2 regions of the Mesorhizobium sp. M2A.F.Ca.ET.039.01.1.1 genome follow, and region 2 is predicted to be linked to the other one. Evidence: riboswitches for the same ligand, from Rfam matches in the RefSeq annotation. Region 2 holds a riboswitch; the other holds the start of a gene.

Region 1 (6,468 bases), on a different contig from region 2:
CGCCTCCGGGCACTGAACTTCTGTTCGGCAGGACAGCGGCCGGCGAGGGTGTTCCCGCAACGGCCCTTGCCTCGACCGACAAGCCTTCAGGCCTCGATGTCCAGCGCCGACAACGGCCTCGAACAGCAGGCCAGGATATAGCCGTCATCGATCTCGTGATCGAGAATGCCGCCATTGTGGCTCATCGAAACCTCGCCGGAGACCTTTTTCACCTTGCAGGTGCCGCAGAGACCGAACTCGCAGGCCGCCGGGATCCTGACGCCCGAAGCGCGCGCCGTCTGCAGCACGGTCTGTCCGGGGACGCATTCCGCATCGACGTTTGAAAGCGAAAAGCGGACCGGCGTCACCGCCTCGGCGAGCGGCTTGGCTTCGTCGCCGGCCGGCATCGCGAACGGCGCCGGGACTTCTTCCACGGCCGGCGCCGCGAAGCTCTCCTGATGGTAGCGGCTCATGTCGAAGCCGGCGGCCTCCAGCATCTGGCGCACGGCGCGCATGAAGGGGTCCGGCCCGCAGCAGAAGATTTCCCGCTCGCGGAAATCGGGTGCCAGAAGCGGCAGCCGGATCGCGTCGATGCGGCCCATATGGCCGAACCAGCCCTCGCGGCTCGACCGCTCCTCGATCATGAAGTCGAGCGACAGGCCGGGCATGCGGCTGCCGAGCAGTTCGAGCTCCTTGCGGAAGATGATCTCTTCCGGCCGCCGCGCGCAATTGACGAAACCGACATCGGTCCAGGGCGCGCAGTCGTTCAGCCAGCGCAGCATCGACATCATCGGCGTGACGCCGGAACCGGCCGAAATGAACAGATATTTGGCCGCTGGATGGCTGTGCAGCGAGAAATCGCCGGTCGGCCCGTAGGCCTTCACATGGACGCCGGGCTTCAGATTGTCGAACATCCAGCGCGTGCCGACGCTGTCGGCTTGCGCTTTCACCGTCACCGCGATCGAGAACGGCCGCGACGGCGAGGACGACAGCGTGTAGGTCCGCATCAGCGGCCCGTCGGCCGTCGGCAATTCCAGCGTCACGAACTGCCCGGGTTTGTAGCGGAACCAGGTCTGATTGTCGGAGCGGAAGGTGAACGTCTTCACCTGCGGCGCCTCGTCGCTGACGCCGATCACTTCCAGCACCTGCAGCCTGTCGTTCCAGGGCGCCATCTCGTCGAGATGGCGATAGAGGCCGAGATCCGTCATCGCGTTCATCTCCTTAGCCTTCAGGCGACGCTGCGCAACGCCGGGCGACCGCCTTCGGCAAGGCGCGGACCGATGAAGGAGGCGTACCACTCGACGAACTGGATGACACCGCCCTCATGCAACTCGGAATAGGGACCAGGCTCGTAAGCCGGCGACAGGATGCCGAGCGCGTTTTCCTCGACGATGCGGCGGTCCTGATCGTTGGTCTCGGTCCAGACATGGGTGAGTTCTGCCAGATCGTAGTCGACGCCTTCCACCGCGTCCTTGTGGACCAGCCATTTCGTCGTCACCGCGGTCTCGGTGGCGCTGATCGGCAGCACACGGAAGGTGACGGCGTGATCGATGAGGATGTGGTTCCACGTGGTCGGGTAATGGTAGTGCATCAACGTGCCGATGCGGTAGGCGGCGACGCTGGCGGACAGGTTTTTCGTCACGGCGCGTCTGCCGCTCATCGTGTAGCTGACGGCGTCGCGCAGCAGCGGCGCGCGCGTTGCGCGGTATTGCCCGGCCGGATCGATCCGGAACCGGCTCGGCAGACCCGCCGCCTCGCATTTCGCCCAGTGCGCAAGCATTTCCGGATCGCTGTCGGCGCCTTGCACACCTGTCACCGTCGGCGCTTCCGGAAAAGTCTTGCACAGTTCCGGATGGTTGCCGGCGCAATGATAGCACTCGCGGTTGTTTTCCCAGACGAGCTTCCAGTTGCCCTTTTCGACGATCGTCGATTCGAACGCGACCTTCGCCTCGCTCAGCCGGTGCGGCAGGACATAGGGTTCGATCATGGCGCGCATCGGCGCGAAGTCGGCCGGCTCTTTTGCCAGGCAAATGAAGATGTAGCCGCCGACGCTCTCGCAGGCCACGGGCTTCAGTCCGAACTGGCTCTTGTCGAAGCCGTCCGCCATCTGGCGCGCGAACAGCAGCCGCCCGTCGAGCTCGTAAGTCCACTGATGGTAGGGACAGACCAGCTTGGCGGCGGTGCCCTTGTCGGTGTTGCACAGGCGGCTGCCGCGATGCCGGCAGGAGTTGTGGAAAGCGTTGATCCTTCCCTTCTGGTCGCGGACCAGCACCACCGGATAATCGCCGATCTGAACGGTGATGTAGCTGCCTGGTTTCGGCAGCTCGCAATCATGGCCGATGAACAACCAGTCACGATGCCAGATCAGCTCCATATCGAGCTTGAAATAGTCGGGATCGGTGTAGAAGGGCTGCTCAAGCGAGTAGCCCTGCTTGCGGCTCTGCAGGAGCCTCAGCATGTCGTTGCGCGCATCCATGTCCTGTCCTCGCATCAAGGACTGAACTGGTGGTGATGGAGAAGAACGACCGCCACCGGCAGGGCCGGGCACGCGCCGTCCGCCTCTTGACCGCCCACCGCGATCAGTCGAGTTCAAAATGTCTCTGGCTGGTTTCCGGGCTTTGGAGTTGCCCTCGCGGGCGGTCGCAACACCTTCCCAGGCCCATGGCCCAGTGGTCTCCCGTTGCGACCTCACTCCACCACCGTTGCGGGGGCAGCGCCGGATTTCGACCGGCTTCCCAATTCTCCGCCTCGTCGCGACGAAGCGGCACCTGAGATGGCCTGATCTAACCACGACGGCCGGTTTCCCGTCGGCATGAAAACGACATCGCATCCATACGGCGCGACAATGGGCGGCGTGTTCACGTTGCCGATTCTCGTCCTTCTCGCCATGCCACCGGCTTCCAGGGGTGCTCCCGGACGAGGTTCGGGAGCGTCGTTGATGGTTAACAGTATCAAAAAGTGACTATTAGCAGATTCTAAAATCGAACCGAACGGTTCGTTTCTGTTGACGGTGCGTGCAGAACGCTGTGAACGTTGGCGCTCCGACACACTTGGTGAGCCAGCAGCATAAATCACATAAGTCATTGATTGAACTTAGCAAAAAAATGGTTGTAGGCATGCTTATGAAAACTTCAAGAGGCGGATTCATGGTCCAGACGAAAAAACTTCGTGATTGGAATCCCGCAGTCGGCTCACCCAAATGAGCGCTGTCCGAACGACGCGATTTCATTCCCAAGACACGCCGCTAGACGGACTGAATAAAAATACTGGAGTAGCAAAAATGAAAAAGATTGTTCTCACTGCCGCCGCCCTTCTGGCAATTTCCGGCAGCGCCTTTGCCGGTAGCGACAATTACAACGCGCAGGCTGCCAACCCGCCGGCCGCCACGGTCGACTCTTCTTACACAGCCTCGGTCCGCAAGTCCGAACCGGCTGAACAGAAGCCTGTCACCACGGGCGCCGACCGCAACCTTTTCGGTAACAACTAACAGCCGACTTCGAACGGCGACGGGTTTGCCCGTCGCCTCGGTCGGATCAGGAAATTCAGGAGTACTGAGATGAAAAAGATCATTCTTGCCACCGCGGCTCTCATGGCCGTTTCCTCGGCTGCTTTTGCGGGCAGCGACAATCACGGCAACAGCGGAGTCAACCAGCCGGCTCCCGCCGTGGATACGACCCGCACCTCGTCGATCGGCACCGACTCGCCTGTCTACAAGCTGCTGAATTCGTCCCGCGACGCGCAGAAGTCGGCTCCGCAGCAGGGCAGCGACCGCGACCACTTCGGCAATCGTTAACAGCCGACCGTGATTTGAAAACAGGAGCGGCGGGCCAGGGCCCGCCGCTTCTCTTTGCCGCAGCGGCTCTGCGCTCAGGCTGCCTTCGCCTCTTCGCGATGCAGCGTGAAGGAATGGCCGTCGGCGTCGAAAATATGCAGATCGCTGGCGCTTGCGTTGAGCCGCAGCGTCTCACCGCGCTTGACCTCGACATTGCCCGGCAGCTTGGCGACCAGCGGCAGGTCTGCGCGGCCGATATCGATATAGACGAGCTGAACCTCGCCGAGTTGCTCGATATAGTCGACCTTGCCCTCGAAGAGGTAATCGGAACCGGTGGCGATCGCGAGATCCTCCGGCCGCACGCCGAAGCTGACCGCCGCGCCATTCGCCGAAGCAGGCGTCGCGATCGGCACCGTCGCCTTGCGGTCGCCGACATGGCTGACCACGGTCGGATTGCCGGCCTTCTCGATCTTTGCCGGCAATATGTTCATCGCCGGCGAGCCGATGAACTGGGCGACGAACAGATTGCCCGGACGCTTGTAGAGTTCCATCGGCGTGCCGACCTGCTCGACGACGCCGTCCTTCAGCACCACGATGCGGTCCGCCAGCGTCATCGCCTCGACCTGGTCGTGGGTGACGTAGATCATGGTGGTGTTCGGCATCGATTCCTTGAGCTTGGCAATCTCGATGCGGGTGGCGACGCGAAGCGCTGCGTCGAGGTTCGAAAGCGGCTCGTCGAACAGGAACACTTTTGGGTTGCGCACGATGGCGCGGCCGATCGCGACGCGCTGGCGCTGGCCGCCCGACATCGCCTTGGGCAGGCGATCGAGATATTTGGTGAGCTGCAGGATCTCCGCCGCCTGTCGCACCCGCTTGTCGATCTCCGCCTTGCTTTCCTTGCCGATCTTCATCGAGAAGGCCATGTTGTCGTAGACGGTCATATGCGGATAAAGCGCATAGGACTGGAACACCATGGCGATGCCGCGCTTCGACGGCGGCACGTCGTTCACCACCTCGCCGTCGATCTTCAGTTCGCCCCCGGTGATCTCCTCGAGACCGGCGATCGACCGCAGCAAGGTCGACTTGCCGCATCCCGACGGTCCGACGAAGACGATGAACTCGCCCGATTTGATGTCTAGGTCGATGCCGTGGAGAATATTGAGGTTGCCGTATGATTTCCTCACCTGGTTGAGCGTGACATCGGCCATGGTTCTCTCCTTCCGTTGATCTCTATCTGCAAGTTCAGTCGATGCGCCCGAACCAGGCGCCGTATCCGCCGAGGCGGACCGGCCCGCTGCCAGTCTGTCCCGAAAAGCCATGTCCGGGCAAGGGCTTCAGCGAGCCTTGGCCGAGATTGACCTCGGCGGGCTTGCTGCCGAGGTTGAAGGCGCAGACGATCCGCTCATTGCCCTCGCGGCGCGTGAAGGCGACGGTATCGCCATCGCTTTCGATGAAGTCGATATCGCCCTTGCCCAGCGCCGGATGCTGGCGCCGGAAGGCGAGGAAGCGGCGGTAATGCTCGAGCAGCGAGCTTGCATCGCCCTGCTGCACGTTGACGGCCTGCGACAGGTGCCTGCCCGGCACCGGCAGCCAGGGCTTGGCGGTCGAGAAGCCGCCATTCTTGGCCGCGGCCTCCCACACCATCGGCGTGCGGCAGCCGTCGCGGCCCTTGAACTCCGGCCAGAAGCGGATGCCGTAGGGGTCCTGCAGGTCCTCGAACTTCAGCTCCGCTTCGCCAAGGCCGAGTTCTTCGCCCTGGTAGATGCATACCGAGCCGCGCAGCGACATCAGAAGCGCCGAGATCACCTTCAGATAGGCGGTCGGGTCCGTCTCGTTGGCGGCCCAGCGCGAGGCGACCCGCATCACGTCATGGTTGGAGAAGGCCCAGCACGACCAGCCGTCGCTGGCGACCCGGCCGAAGGCCTCCAGCACCGCGCGCACTTTCGCCGCGCTGATCTTCTCCGGCGCCAGGAAGTCGAAGGAATAGCACATGTGCACGCGCTTGCCGTCGGCGGTGTAGGCGGCGACCACTTCCAGGCCGCGCTGCGAGTCACCGACCTCGCCGACGGCGGCCTGTGCCGGATATTCGTCCAGAAGCGCGCGGAAGCGCTCGAGGAAGCCGAGATTCTCCGGCCGGCTCTTGTCGTAGATATGGTCCTGGTAGTTGTAGGGATTGACCGCAGGTGCGGTCTGGTCGTTGCGCTGTTCCGGCGGCAGCGCCGGATTGTCCTCCAGCCCCTGGCTGTGGAAGTAGAAATTGATCGTATCCAGCCGAAAGCCGTCGACCCCGCGCTCAAGCCAGAAGCGGGTGATGTCGAGCAGCGCGTCCTGGACTTCTCCATTGTGGAAGTTGAGGTCGGGCTGCTCGGCCAGGAAATTATGCATGTAATATTGCTGGCGGCTGGTGTCCCACTGCCAGGCCGAGCCGCCGAAGATCGACAGCCAGTTGTTGGGCGGCGTGCCGTCCGGCTTGGCGTCGGCCCACACATACCAGTCAGCCTTTGGATTGCTGCGGCTGGAGCGGCTTTCCTTGAACCACGGGTGGATGTCGGCGGTGTGCGACAGCACCTCGTCGATCATCACCTTGAGGCCCAGGCGATGGGCCTCCGCCACCAGCGCGTCGAAATCGGCGAGCGTGCCGAACATCGGGTCGACATCGCAGTAATCCGAGACGTCATAGCCGAAATCCTTCATCGGCGATTTGAAGAAGGGCGAGA
Region 2 (10,532 bases):
GAGCGCCAGCGTGGTCAGGACGAGATTGCCGCCGCCCATGCCCAGAAGCAGCGCTCCGATGGAAGGAGCTGCCGCCTGGATGATGAGGCTCGGCGTTGCGAGCTTGCCCATCAGGACGGCGTATTGCTGCGGATCGAACAGCACCAGCGGCAGCGCGCCGCGTGCGATCGTGTGGATGCCGTTGCCCGCGCCGTAGAGGATCAGGGCGAGCGCGATGAATGCGTGGCCCACCAGAAGCAGCCAGATCCCGGCCGCGAGCAGCGATACGGACGCCAGCATCGTCCAGATCGGATGATGCCGGTTGCGGCCGATCAGCAACTCGGCCACGCGCGCGCCGACCTGTGACGGACCGACCAGGGCGCCAAGACCGACTGCCGCCGCCAGGCCGACGCCGCGCAATTGCAGCAGCGTCAGCAGGTGGACGGAGAGCGTGGATGCGATCATCGCGGCCAATGTCAGGATGGAGGCAAGCAGAATGAAGCGTGCCCGCGTCCTGCCCGTGGCGGATGCCTCTTTCGACTTGCCTCTCACCGGGGCGGGCGCCGCGGGTGGAGGCGGCGGGATGACCCAAAGGTGGAGCGGCAGGCAGATCGCCAGATGGATCGCGGCATAGGAAAGGCAGGCGATGCGCCATCCGCCATGTTCGACCAGGAAGGCGCTGAGCGGCCAGCAGACGGTGCTGGCGAAACCACCGAAGAGCGTCAGGTTGGTGATGGCGCCGCGCGCGCCTTGGCCGTAGAGCCGGCCCAGCGTGGCGAAGCCGGCGTCGTAGAGACTGCTCGACATGCCGATGCCCATCAGCAGCCAGGCAACCTGGTAAAGCGGATAGGCGGTTGCCATCGCCAGCAACGAATGCGCGGCCGCCAGCAGCAGCGAGCCGGCGGCAAGCACCGGACGGCCGCCATGGCGCTGGATCAGCCGGCCCGTGATGGGGGACACAAGCCCGGCAAGCAGCAGCCCGCAGGATAACCCGGCAACGACCGATGCGAGCGACCAGCCGGTGTCCTTTGCAATCGGCGCGGCAAGGACCGCGGGCAGATAGTAGGACGATCCCCAGGCGATGATCTGCGTGATTCCGAGGGCCGTGACGAGAACGTGGCGGTTGCGGGGGACGGGCGCAGGCGCTTCAATCTTCACGGATCGCTCAAAGCCCACTATTTATCGAGCCTCGAAGGGGAGCGCACATGCGTATCGCGGTAATCGACGAGGCCGGAGCAACGGCGCGACTCGACGCCCTCGCCGGGCTCTTGATGCAGAGCATCGAGGACGGGGCGCTCGTCGGCTTCGTACTGCCGTTCGACGTCGACCAAGCCCGGTCCTATTGGCAAGGCATCTTCCCCTCGCTGACGAACGGGGAACGTCTCCTCATCTGCGCCTATGTCGAGGACAATCTCGTCGGCACCGTCCAGCTCTATCTGTCGCCGGAACCGAATGCGCTGCACCGGGCGGAGGTTTACATGCTGCTCGTGCATCGAGATTTCCAGCGACAAGGCATCGGTTCAGCGCTCATGGCATCGGTGGAAGACGAAGCCAGGTCGAGAAAGCGCACCCTTCTCCTTCTCGACACCGCCGAGGGCGGAGCGAGCGAGCGGCTCTATCGGCGCATGAACTGGCGGCAAGTCGGCGTCGTGCCGCATCATTTCGTCGACCCGTTCGGCAAACCAAGGGCGTCCATCTACTTCATGAAGCACCTGACGCCCTAAGCGATGGACGTATTTTCTCGCCATCTTCCTTGACGAATTCGCACACCGGATTGTCCAGCAGCGGCAGCACAGCTTCCGACGGCCGGCAGAGCCTCGTGCCCTTGGGCGTCTCGACGATCGGCCGGTTGATGAGGATCGGATGGGCGAGCATGAAATCGATCAGTTCCTCGTCGCTCCATTTCGGGCCGGCGAGACCGAGCTCGTCGTAAGGCGTGCCCTTCTCCCGGAGCAACTGGCGGGGTGTGATCCCCATCCCCGCGATCAGTTCGAGCAGCCGCTCGCGGCTCGGCGGCGTCTTCAGATATTCGATCACCACGGGCTCCTCGCCGCTGGCGCGGATCATGGCGAGCGTGTTGCGCGAGGTGCCGCAAGCGGGATTGTGGTAAATCGTGACCGTCATGGTTCTGCTTTCAGGGGATGGGATTGCTGAACGGTTTCGGGCTTGAGGAGCCAGCCCATCAGCGCAAGCGCGATCAGGGCGCCTAGCAGCTCGGCGACGATGAAGCCCGGCAGATCGACCGGCCTGATGCCGGAGAAGCTGTTGGTGAGCGACCGCGCAACGGCAACCGCAGGATTGGCGAAGGACGTGGACGCGGTGAACCAATAGGCCGCCGTGATATAGAGCCCGACCAGCCACGGCACGGTCCGCCGCTCGAAGCGCAGGCCGGCGAGAATGACGACGACAAGGCCGAACGCCGCGACGCCTTCGGAAAACCACTGCGCCGGCCCGGTCCGCGGCTTCGTCGCGACCTCCAGAACCGGCAGGGCGAACATGAGATGCGCGGCGATGGTGCCGGCGACGCCGCCGGCGAATTGCGCGGCGATATAGGCAGGGAGATCGCGGGCAGGCAGAGACCGGTTGAGGCAGAACACCAGCGAAACCGCGGGATTGAAATGCGCGCCGGAGATCGGACCGAGGATGGTGATCAACACCACCAGCATGGCGCCGGTCGCGAGCGTGTTGCCGAGCAGCGCCAGCGCGGTGTCGTGCGTCAGCGTCTCGGCCATGATGCCGGAACCGACGACCGTCGCCACCAGCAGTCCGGTGCCCAGGGCTTCGGCGACGAACCGGCGCAATGGATCGAAGCCGCTCATCGGTTTGCCATGCTGGGCCAAGGGCGCGGCAGTCATTGCGTGGTCCCCTCGCCCGGCCGGCAGCAAGGCGCGGCAAGCGCCAGCGCGCAGATCTCCGGGCGGCCCGAGCAGCAATCCTCCATCAGGAAACGGATCAGGCCGGACAGCGCGTCGTACTCGGCGCTGTAGACGATCGAGCGGGCATCACGCCGCGCGGTGACGAGGCCGGACCGTTCCAGTTCCTTGAGGTGGAAGCTGACATTGGAGGGCGAGACCTCCACCTGTTCGGCGAGCGAGCCGGCGGAAATGCCTTCCGGTCCGGCAACGACCAACAGGCGCAGCAGGCGCAGGCGGGTTTCCTGCGACAGCGCGCCAAAGGCGATCAGGGCTTGACGTTCATCCACGTTTCGATAATCCTTGAAATATTGAAATGAGGAATAGCCGACATGCTGTCTTCTGACAATCATAAAAACGCCGCCCCGATCGACCCCTCCGACCTGACCATCGGCGACCTGCTGGGCGCGCTGGCCGACTACAAGGACAGGCCGCTGGTGTTCCGCTATGACGGGCAGACGGTTAAGCCAGGCTATCATGTCACCGAGGTGAAGGCGGGCCAGTTCTCGGCGCTGGATTGCGAGGCCAATCCGGAATCATGGTCGGAGATCTTCGTCCAGCTATGGGACGTGGACGAAGGCGGGCCGGTCCATATGCCGGCCGGCAAGTTCGCGGCGATCATCCGCAAGGTCTCGGATCACGTGGCTCTCGACCAGTCGGCGAAGCTGACCTTCGAGGTCAGCGACGGGATCCGCCCGATGGAGCTGCACCGCGCAGCCCAGCCAAGCGTCGTTGGCGGCGCTATCGAGGTCGTGCTTTCGCCACGGCCAGCGAGCTGCAAGCCGCGTGACCGCTGGCTGAAGGAACAGGCGGCCGCTGGCAAGCCGTGCTGCGGAGAGAACAGCTGCTGCTGACCCGGCGAACGGCGCAGAGCGCCGCCGTGCTTTAGAATCTGATCATGCCATTGTGCTGCAACAAATAGAGGGCCACGAGAATGATAGCGATCAGCGCCACCCAAACGGCTGTCCTGCTCATGCACGAATCCCAATTGATCGGCCCCCATGAACGCACGCGCCACGGTTGCGTTCCCGATGTGCCGGGTTGCATGCCGTCCGGACAGGATCAAGTCGCGAATTGCTGAGAACCGCGTCAGTCCTTCGGCGCGTTGCTGTAGAGCGCCACGCCGATGCGGTCGTTGCGCCGCCACCGCACCAAGGCGCGATAGGTCATATCGTCGGCTGGGACCTCGAGCAGGAAGCGTTCCGGGATCTCCGTATCGGCGGCGACGCGCAACTCCGCGCCCTGCTCGTGCTGATTCCTGACCGAGCAGCCGATCCTGACGGCACCGGCAATGATCGTGGCTTCCTTGAGCACGAATTCGCGCGCATGAAGACGGCGCTCGGTCTCGGGATAATTGGCCATATCCGGCGGCTCCTAAGGCAAGGCTCTCCTCGCCACTGGGCAGCACCATAGCAGCAAGGCGTTTCCGTTCCGTTAGCGGTTGCTGAAACAGCAGGATTCGTCTGCACCGCGGCCCATTAGCAGAAAAGCTGTTTCCGGCGCTATCTCGCGCCGGCGACCCCGCTCGCGTGCAGCACCCAGCGGCGGCCGTCGTTGCGGAACTCGGTGAGCGACAGCGGCTCGATGTCGATCTTCCAGACCGAGGAGAGCGGCGCGCCCAGCACATGCACGATGGCGGCGCGGATCGGCACGGCATGGGTGAGCGCGACGGTGTGGCCGCCCCCCTCGCCGGCCAGCCGCTCCATCAGCGCGGCACCCCGCCGGGCGACGGCGGCAAGCGATTCGCCGCCATGGGGTGCGGCGTCCGGATCGGCAACCCAGGCCGCCATGCCTGCCGGGTCCTCGGCCTGCACCTCCTCGAAGCTTTTGCCGGCCCAGCGCGCGAAATCCTGCTCGGCAAGCAGCGGCTCGACGGTCGCGTCAAGGCCAAGCGCCTCGGCCGTCCTGCGCGCGGCGAGCGCCGGACTTGTCCAGACGCGGTCGGCCCGGCGCAGCGACGAAGCGATCGCGCCGGCGCGGTCGAAGGCGCTCGGCTCCGGCGCCTCGTCCGATGGAAAGCGGCCCTTGCGCGCGGCCTGCGTCGCGCCGCTTGCGATCATCGTCAGGCGGGCGAACATCCCAAAACTCCGTGGTCCAGTGAAATTTCGGCCAGGCGAAGCCGCGTTGGCCATTACATGTCGTTGACAGGCGAACGAAGTGCTGACAAGTGTTTTAGCGCTATACGGGATTGGAAGCCGGTGCGAGTCCGGCACGGTCGCGCCACTGTGATCGGCACCAGCCGAAAGTCAGGCCTTATCCCGCAGCACAGTTGGATCAACGGGACGCAGCATCCCACAGGAGGTCAAATGTCCGACACCACTTTCGCCCCGACCTACGGCCCGGTTGCGATTCCCGTCCGCGAGCTTCTGCCCTGGGCAATCTTCGCCGGCCTGATGCTGATGCTGATGATCTATTTCGTCGGCGCGGAAGAAGGCGCGACCTCGCTGATCCGCGGCACGATGGTGCATGAATTCGTGCATGACGGCCGCCACCTGCTCGGCTTCCCCTGCCATTAGGATCGGTTCAGCGAAGGCTGAACCGTCCTAGGTTTTGGTCTGACGCGCAATCCCGGACGGAAAACCGTTGCACACTTTTCCTGGAATTGCTCTGGAGCGGCTTCGGCATCGCTGATGCCGTTCTGAGATTTGGCCTAATGCAATTCCGGGCGGAAAACGCTCAATTTTTCCGGGAAATTGCTTGAAGGGACTCTGACATGGTCGGAAAACTTTTGCTGCGCGGCATGCTTGTCGGGCTAGTGGCGGGGATTCTGGCGTTCGCCTTCGCCCGCGTCTATGGCGAGCCGCAGGTCGACAAGGCGATCGCCTTCGAGGAACAGCAGGCGCAGGCCGCCGGCGAGGCGCCGGAGCCCGAGATGGTCAGCCGCGTCACGCAGGCAGGCATCGGTCTGGCGACCGGCGTGCTGGTCTATGGCGCGGCGCTTGGCGGGCTGTTCTCGCTGGTCTTCGCCTATGCCTATGGCCGGCTGGGCTCGCTCGGCCCGCGCAGCACCTCGGCGCTGCTGGCGCTGCTCGGCTTCCTTGCCGTGATCGTGGTTCCGAGCCTCAAATACCCGGCCAACCCGCCCGCGGTCGGCAATCCCGAAACCATCGCCTACCGCACCGAACTGTTCTTCATCATGATCGTCATCTCGATCGCCGCGATGGTGGCGGCGGTGGGCCTGGCGCAGCGGCTATGGAGCAAGCTCGGCGCCTGGAATGCCTCGATCGTCGCTGGGCTCGCCTTCCTCGTCGTCTTCGCGCTGGTGAAGGCGGCGCTGCCCGACATCAACGAAGTGCCGGAGAACTTCTCGGCGACGGTGCTGTGGCAGTTCCGCGTCGCCTCGCTCGGCATCCAGCTGGTGCTGTGGACCGTCGTCGGGCTCGGCTTCGGCGCGGTTGCCGAGCGCGTGGTCGCCGTGCGCGACCAGCGCGGCCCCGCCCGCCGCTACGCTTGAACTCCCATGCGTTGGCCGCCACGGTTCCGTGCCCTGGCGGCCAAAGCGGCTCAACGGTCGACACGAGGGCTGAGCCGCTTTGGTCTTCTGTTTTCTCGCAATTCCGGACGGAAAACCGCGGCACAATTTTCCTGGAATTGCTCGGTTGCAGTGCTGCTCGCCCTGCTGGCGGCAGCCTCGGCGCAGGCGCATAGTGGCTCCTCCGCTCCGCCTCCCCCAGGCATCCAGATCCCCAGCCTAACCCACGGCCAGATGGCTGTGATCGCGCGCTATCGTGGCGACATCCTGGATTTTGCCCAACGCCAGACCGTGACCGACCCGACCTTCCGGCGGCTCTACAATCACGGCAATCTGCAATACACCTACTGCCTCTGGGGCTTGATGCCGGGAAGCCTCGGCGACGAGGAGAGCCCGTTCAACGAATGCAGCCACGCCTATCTCGCCACCGCCAAGGCGCTGCTCACCTATATGGCGACGATGCCCGCAGCCGAGCGCCAGGCGAAAGTGCTGATTTCCGACATCGACGCCGACATGGTGCGCAGCGGCGCGTCCTGGATCCTGTGCCAGTTCAGCGGTGAGGCCTTCAGCACCGGCGCGGTGATCGAGCCCAGATGGCGGGACATGGTGTTCCACCTGCCGAGCCTGGCGGTGCTGCTGGTCACGATGGCGGCGCTCGCCGCCGCAAGTTGGGCGATCTTCCGTCTGCCCTCGCCGCGGGCCGGCACCGTCTAGAACGATTCAGCCGTCGCCTAGCCGATCGCGTTGGACTCTCAGGCGCTGCTCAACTGACTGAGGCCGGCCGACCTCCTACGACACCAGGCGACGTAACGCGGCTCGTTGCGCCGCGCAGATCGTGCCAGGCGGCGCGACTATTTCGAGCGTGCCCCATAGGCGGCAAGGAACGCTTCGACCGAGGCATCGGCGTGGCGCTCAAGGTCGGCTTTCGAGCGCGGGTTGCTTCCGGTGAACATCGCTTCGTTCATCGGAATCCAAAGCAGCATGCCAAAGAAATGGCTGGCCGCCAAACGGGGATCGCCGGTCTGCAACAAGCCTCGGCTGGTGAGCTTTTCAAAGCACTCCGCCACCGAGGCAAGCATGCGCTCAAAGCCTTTGTCGTACCAGCTACGGCCAAGCTGCGGCATCCGATCGGCATTGGCGATAATCAGACGCCGGAGCTTCAGCAACTCGTCGTTCATCAGCGTCGTGGTCAATCGCCGGGCAAGCTGCTGCAGGCCGCCCTCCAGGAATTTTGCCTCGGAAAGCAGCATCGTCACGGACTCGACAACGTCGTTGACCTGAGAAGCGGTGGACTCCACGACTTCGGTGAAAAGCGTCTCCTTGTCCGTGAAATGCTTGTAGACAGTCTGCTTCGAAGCGCTCGCCCTGGTGGCGATCTCCTCCATGCTGGTCCCATCGTAGCCCTTGGCGATGAAGGCGGCGGTCGCCGCCTCGATGATCTCACGATCCTTACGGGCCGATCTGGTCTCAACAGCAATTTTCATAGCGCCCCTCTATCAGTACTAGACGGTACCGTTCCCGTATGATAGCCATCGAGACAGTACTAGACTGACTAGTACCCGTCAATGAAACGGAGGTTTCAACCCGATGACCCAAATGCTCTTCCTCAATCTGCCGGTGCGCGATCTGCAGCCAGCGACCAAGTTTTATCTCGCGATCGGCGGCACGCTCAACCCGCAGTTCTCGAACGACCAGGCCAGCTCGATCATGTTCTCCGATTCGATCGGGGTCATGTTGCTGACGCACCAGCACTACAGCCAGTTCACAGCCCGTCCGATAGGCGATGCCAAGCGCGAGAGCCAATTGCTGATCGCGCTGACCGTCGACAGCAAGGACGCGGTCAACGCGGTCATCGAGAAAGGTGTTGCAGCGGGCGGCCGCGCCGATCCCAACCCGGCACAGGATCTCGGCTTCATGTTCAACCGTCACATAGAAGACCCGGATGGCAATGTCTGGGAGTTCCTGTGGATGAACCCCGCAGCCATGCAATAGACCGTCCGTATCGCCCTTTGCCGGGAACGACACCCTGGAAGCGGCGGGGCACCCGCCCCGTCGCTCCCGTGTTCGGGCCAAGCCCGCCATTGTCCTCGACTTGATATCTCGGTGCATGCCCCTGCGGCCGCCGGTCCGGCTGGCGCATTGCGGCGAGCTGGCGTAAGCGTCGGCGCCTGCCCAATCCTGGGTGGAATCGCCGCAACCGCCAGCAGCCATGCTCCTTTCCGAAGCCCTTGCCGTCACCGCCGCCTTGTGCAGCGCGCTGAGCTCCATGTTCCTCAGCGAGCTCAAGGGGCGCGTTCCCCTGCTCCAGCTTGCCCGCTGGCAGATGCTCGCGACTTTCGTGATGACCGGCTCTGTGTCGCTGGCGATCGGCGGCTGGCACACGATCGGCGCGAGGGAATTCTGGCTGCTCGCCGGGTCGAGCTTCGCCGGCATCAGCATCGCCAGCACGACCTATTTCGCCACCATCTATTCGGTCGGCCCGCGGATCACGGCGCTGCTCTTCTCGCTCACCTCGCCCTTCGCGCTGGCGCTCGGCTATCTGGTGCTCGAGGAAACCATCAGCCGCTGGCAGGCGCTGGGCGTGGCGCTGGTGCTGGCGGGCATCGTGCTTGCCATCGGCATGCCGCGGCGCTTCCTCAAGCGCGGCGAGCTGGCGCCGGCTATGCCGGTCGTCACCCCTTCCACCGTGCCGGTCAGCACCGTGCCGGGCCCGCCGCTCACCGGCCGCATGGGACCAGGCATCGTGCTTGGCGTCACGACAGCGCTCGGCCAGGCGATCGGCACCCTTCTGGCCAGGCCCGCCATGGCGGCCGGCGTCGAGCCGTTCACGGCCATGGCGCTGCGTTCCGGCCTCGCCGTCATCCTGTTCATCGCGCTCACGGCAACGCCGTTCGGCAAGGGCAAAAGGGAGGCCGTGCAGTTCGGCACGGTGGGACTCGCCGTGCTGTCCGCCTTCGTCGGCACCTCGCTCGGCATGTCCTGCCTGATGGCCGCGTTGCGCACCGGCAATGTCGGCATCATCTCGACGCTGTCCTCGATGACGCCGGTCATCATCCTGCCGATGGTGTGGCTGCGCAGCGGCCAAAGGCCGACCGCGACCGCCTGGGCCGGCGCGCTGCTGGCCATCGCCGGCACGGCGCTGATCAGCGTGAGGTGACGCGTTCCGCTACCCGAAGATCTGATGCAATGCCGCGCCAACCAGAATCAGCCCGGTCGCGATCTCCAGAAAGGTGGCCACACCGGCCGTGCTCGATCCCAGCCGTTCCAGCGCGGCTACCGACCCGCTGCGGAACAGCACCGCCAGCAGCACGACGATACCGAGCGTGATCGCGACGCCCACCATCATCGCGACAGCGAAGACAAGTCCGGCCCAGGGTATGCCGCGCGAAATGGCATAAGTCATGACGAACAGCGTCAGCGGGCAAGGGATCAGTCCAGCCATGAAGCCGACCGCTTCGCCCTCATGGACGTGATGATGATGACGGCCGCGCAGCGCGCGCCAGATTATCCACACGCCGATCAGGCCGAGCAGCCCACGGCTCAGCGTTTCCAGCGCGGGAGCGCGGCCGACGCTGCCCAGCGAGATCGAGACGAGCGGCAGCGCCAGCACCGCGATAAGCACCGCCAGCGTGATATGGGTGAAGGAAAGGGCGAGCGAGGCGAGCAATCCACGAGCCAATTTCACCTGCGAGCCGGCGATATAGGCGGCTAGCAGTGTCTTCGAATGGCCCGGCGTCAGCGCGTGAGCCGCCCCGAACACGACGCCCATCGGCAGGACCGCAAGGAGCGTAAGCCAGTTGCCGTCGCCGGCGAACGCCTTGAGGTGCTGCGCCACCGCCAGGTAAATCTCGCGTTGGTAGTCAAAGAGCGCCTGTATCATCCATGCGCGTGCTCGTGCTGGTGGCCTTCCGGCTCGGCCATGGCGAAGGGCAGGTCCTCGCTGTCCTGACCGGCCGCCAGTTGCAGCCTGGCGCTGAACTCATGCGGCTCGGCCGGCGCGACAAGGCTTTGCAGGTAGTGATGATCGCCGCCGACCGGCGACAGCGGCAGGCTCTCGACGGCGCCGCCGGCGCGTTCGATGGCGACGTTCGCTTGCAGGCCCTCGGCGTGGCGCGAGAGGCGCAGCCGCATGCGCTCGCCCTGGGGCGTGTCGACGATCTCGAGCAGCC

Evidence for each region. Region 2 has a riboswitch for cobalamin ahead of EOA24_RS13195 (CbtB domain-containing protein). Riboswitches for the same ligand answer to the same signal wherever they lie in the genome.
Region 1: linked by a shared signal. The riboswitch ahead of EOA24_RS21975 (aromatic ring-hydroxylating dioxygenase subunit alpha) and the one ahead of EOA24_RS13195 (CbtB domain-containing protein) in region 2 are both predicted to bind cobalamin.

What each region holds. Positions count from the first base shown of each region.
Region 1 is NZ_RZRY01000314.1:609-7,076, forward strand. It holds gene EOA24_RS21970 (hybrid-cluster NAD(P)-dependent oxidoreductase) at 87-1,187, opposite strand; gene EOA24_RS21975 (aromatic ring-hydroxylating dioxygenase subunit alpha) at 1,208-2,455, opposite strand; cobalamin riboswitch at 2,564-2,766, opposite strand; gene EOA24_RS21980 (DUF680 domain-containing protein) at 3,260-3,466, shown strand; gene EOA24_RS21985 (DUF680 domain-containing protein) at 3,536-3,772, shown strand; gene ugpC (sn-glycerol-3-phosphate ABC transporter ATP-binding protein UgpC) at 3,847-4,959, opposite strand; partial or broken gene EOA24_RS21995 (alpha-glucosidase) at 4,994-6,468, opposite strand, start outside.
Region 2 is NZ_RZRY01000135.1:807-11,338, reverse strand. It holds gene EOA24_RS13235 (MFS transporter) at 1-1,137, opposite strand, end outside; gene EOA24_RS13230 (GNAT family N-acetyltransferase) at 1,185-1,703, shown strand; gene arsC (arsenate reductase (glutaredoxin)) at 1,681-2,103, opposite strand; gene EOA24_RS13220 (MIP/aquaporin family protein) at 2,100-2,798, opposite strand; gene EOA24_RS13215 (metalloregulator ArsR/SmtB family transcription factor) at 2,831-3,181, opposite strand; gene EOA24_RS13210 (DUF6428 family protein) at 3,224-3,745, shown strand; gene EOA24_RS13205 (PilZ domain-containing protein) at 3,981-4,253, opposite strand; gene EOA24_RS13200 (histidine phosphatase family protein) at 4,394-4,969, opposite strand; adenosylcobalamin (AdoCbl) riboswitch at 5,055-5,199, shown strand; gene EOA24_RS13195 (CbtB domain-containing protein) at 5,198-5,407, shown strand; gene EOA24_RS13190 (CbtA family protein) at 5,605-6,345, shown strand; gene EOA24_RS13185 (hypothetical protein) at 6,496-7,077, shown strand; gene EOA24_RS13180 (TetR/AcrR family transcriptional regulator) at 7,215-7,847, opposite strand; gene EOA24_RS13175 (VOC family protein) at 7,951-8,355, shown strand; gene EOA24_RS13170 (DMT family transporter) at 8,573-9,520, shown strand; gene EOA24_RS13165 (sulfite exporter TauE/SafE family protein) at 9,530-10,243, opposite strand; partial or broken gene EOA24_RS13160 (cation diffusion facilitator family transporter) at 10,240-10,532, opposite strand, start outside.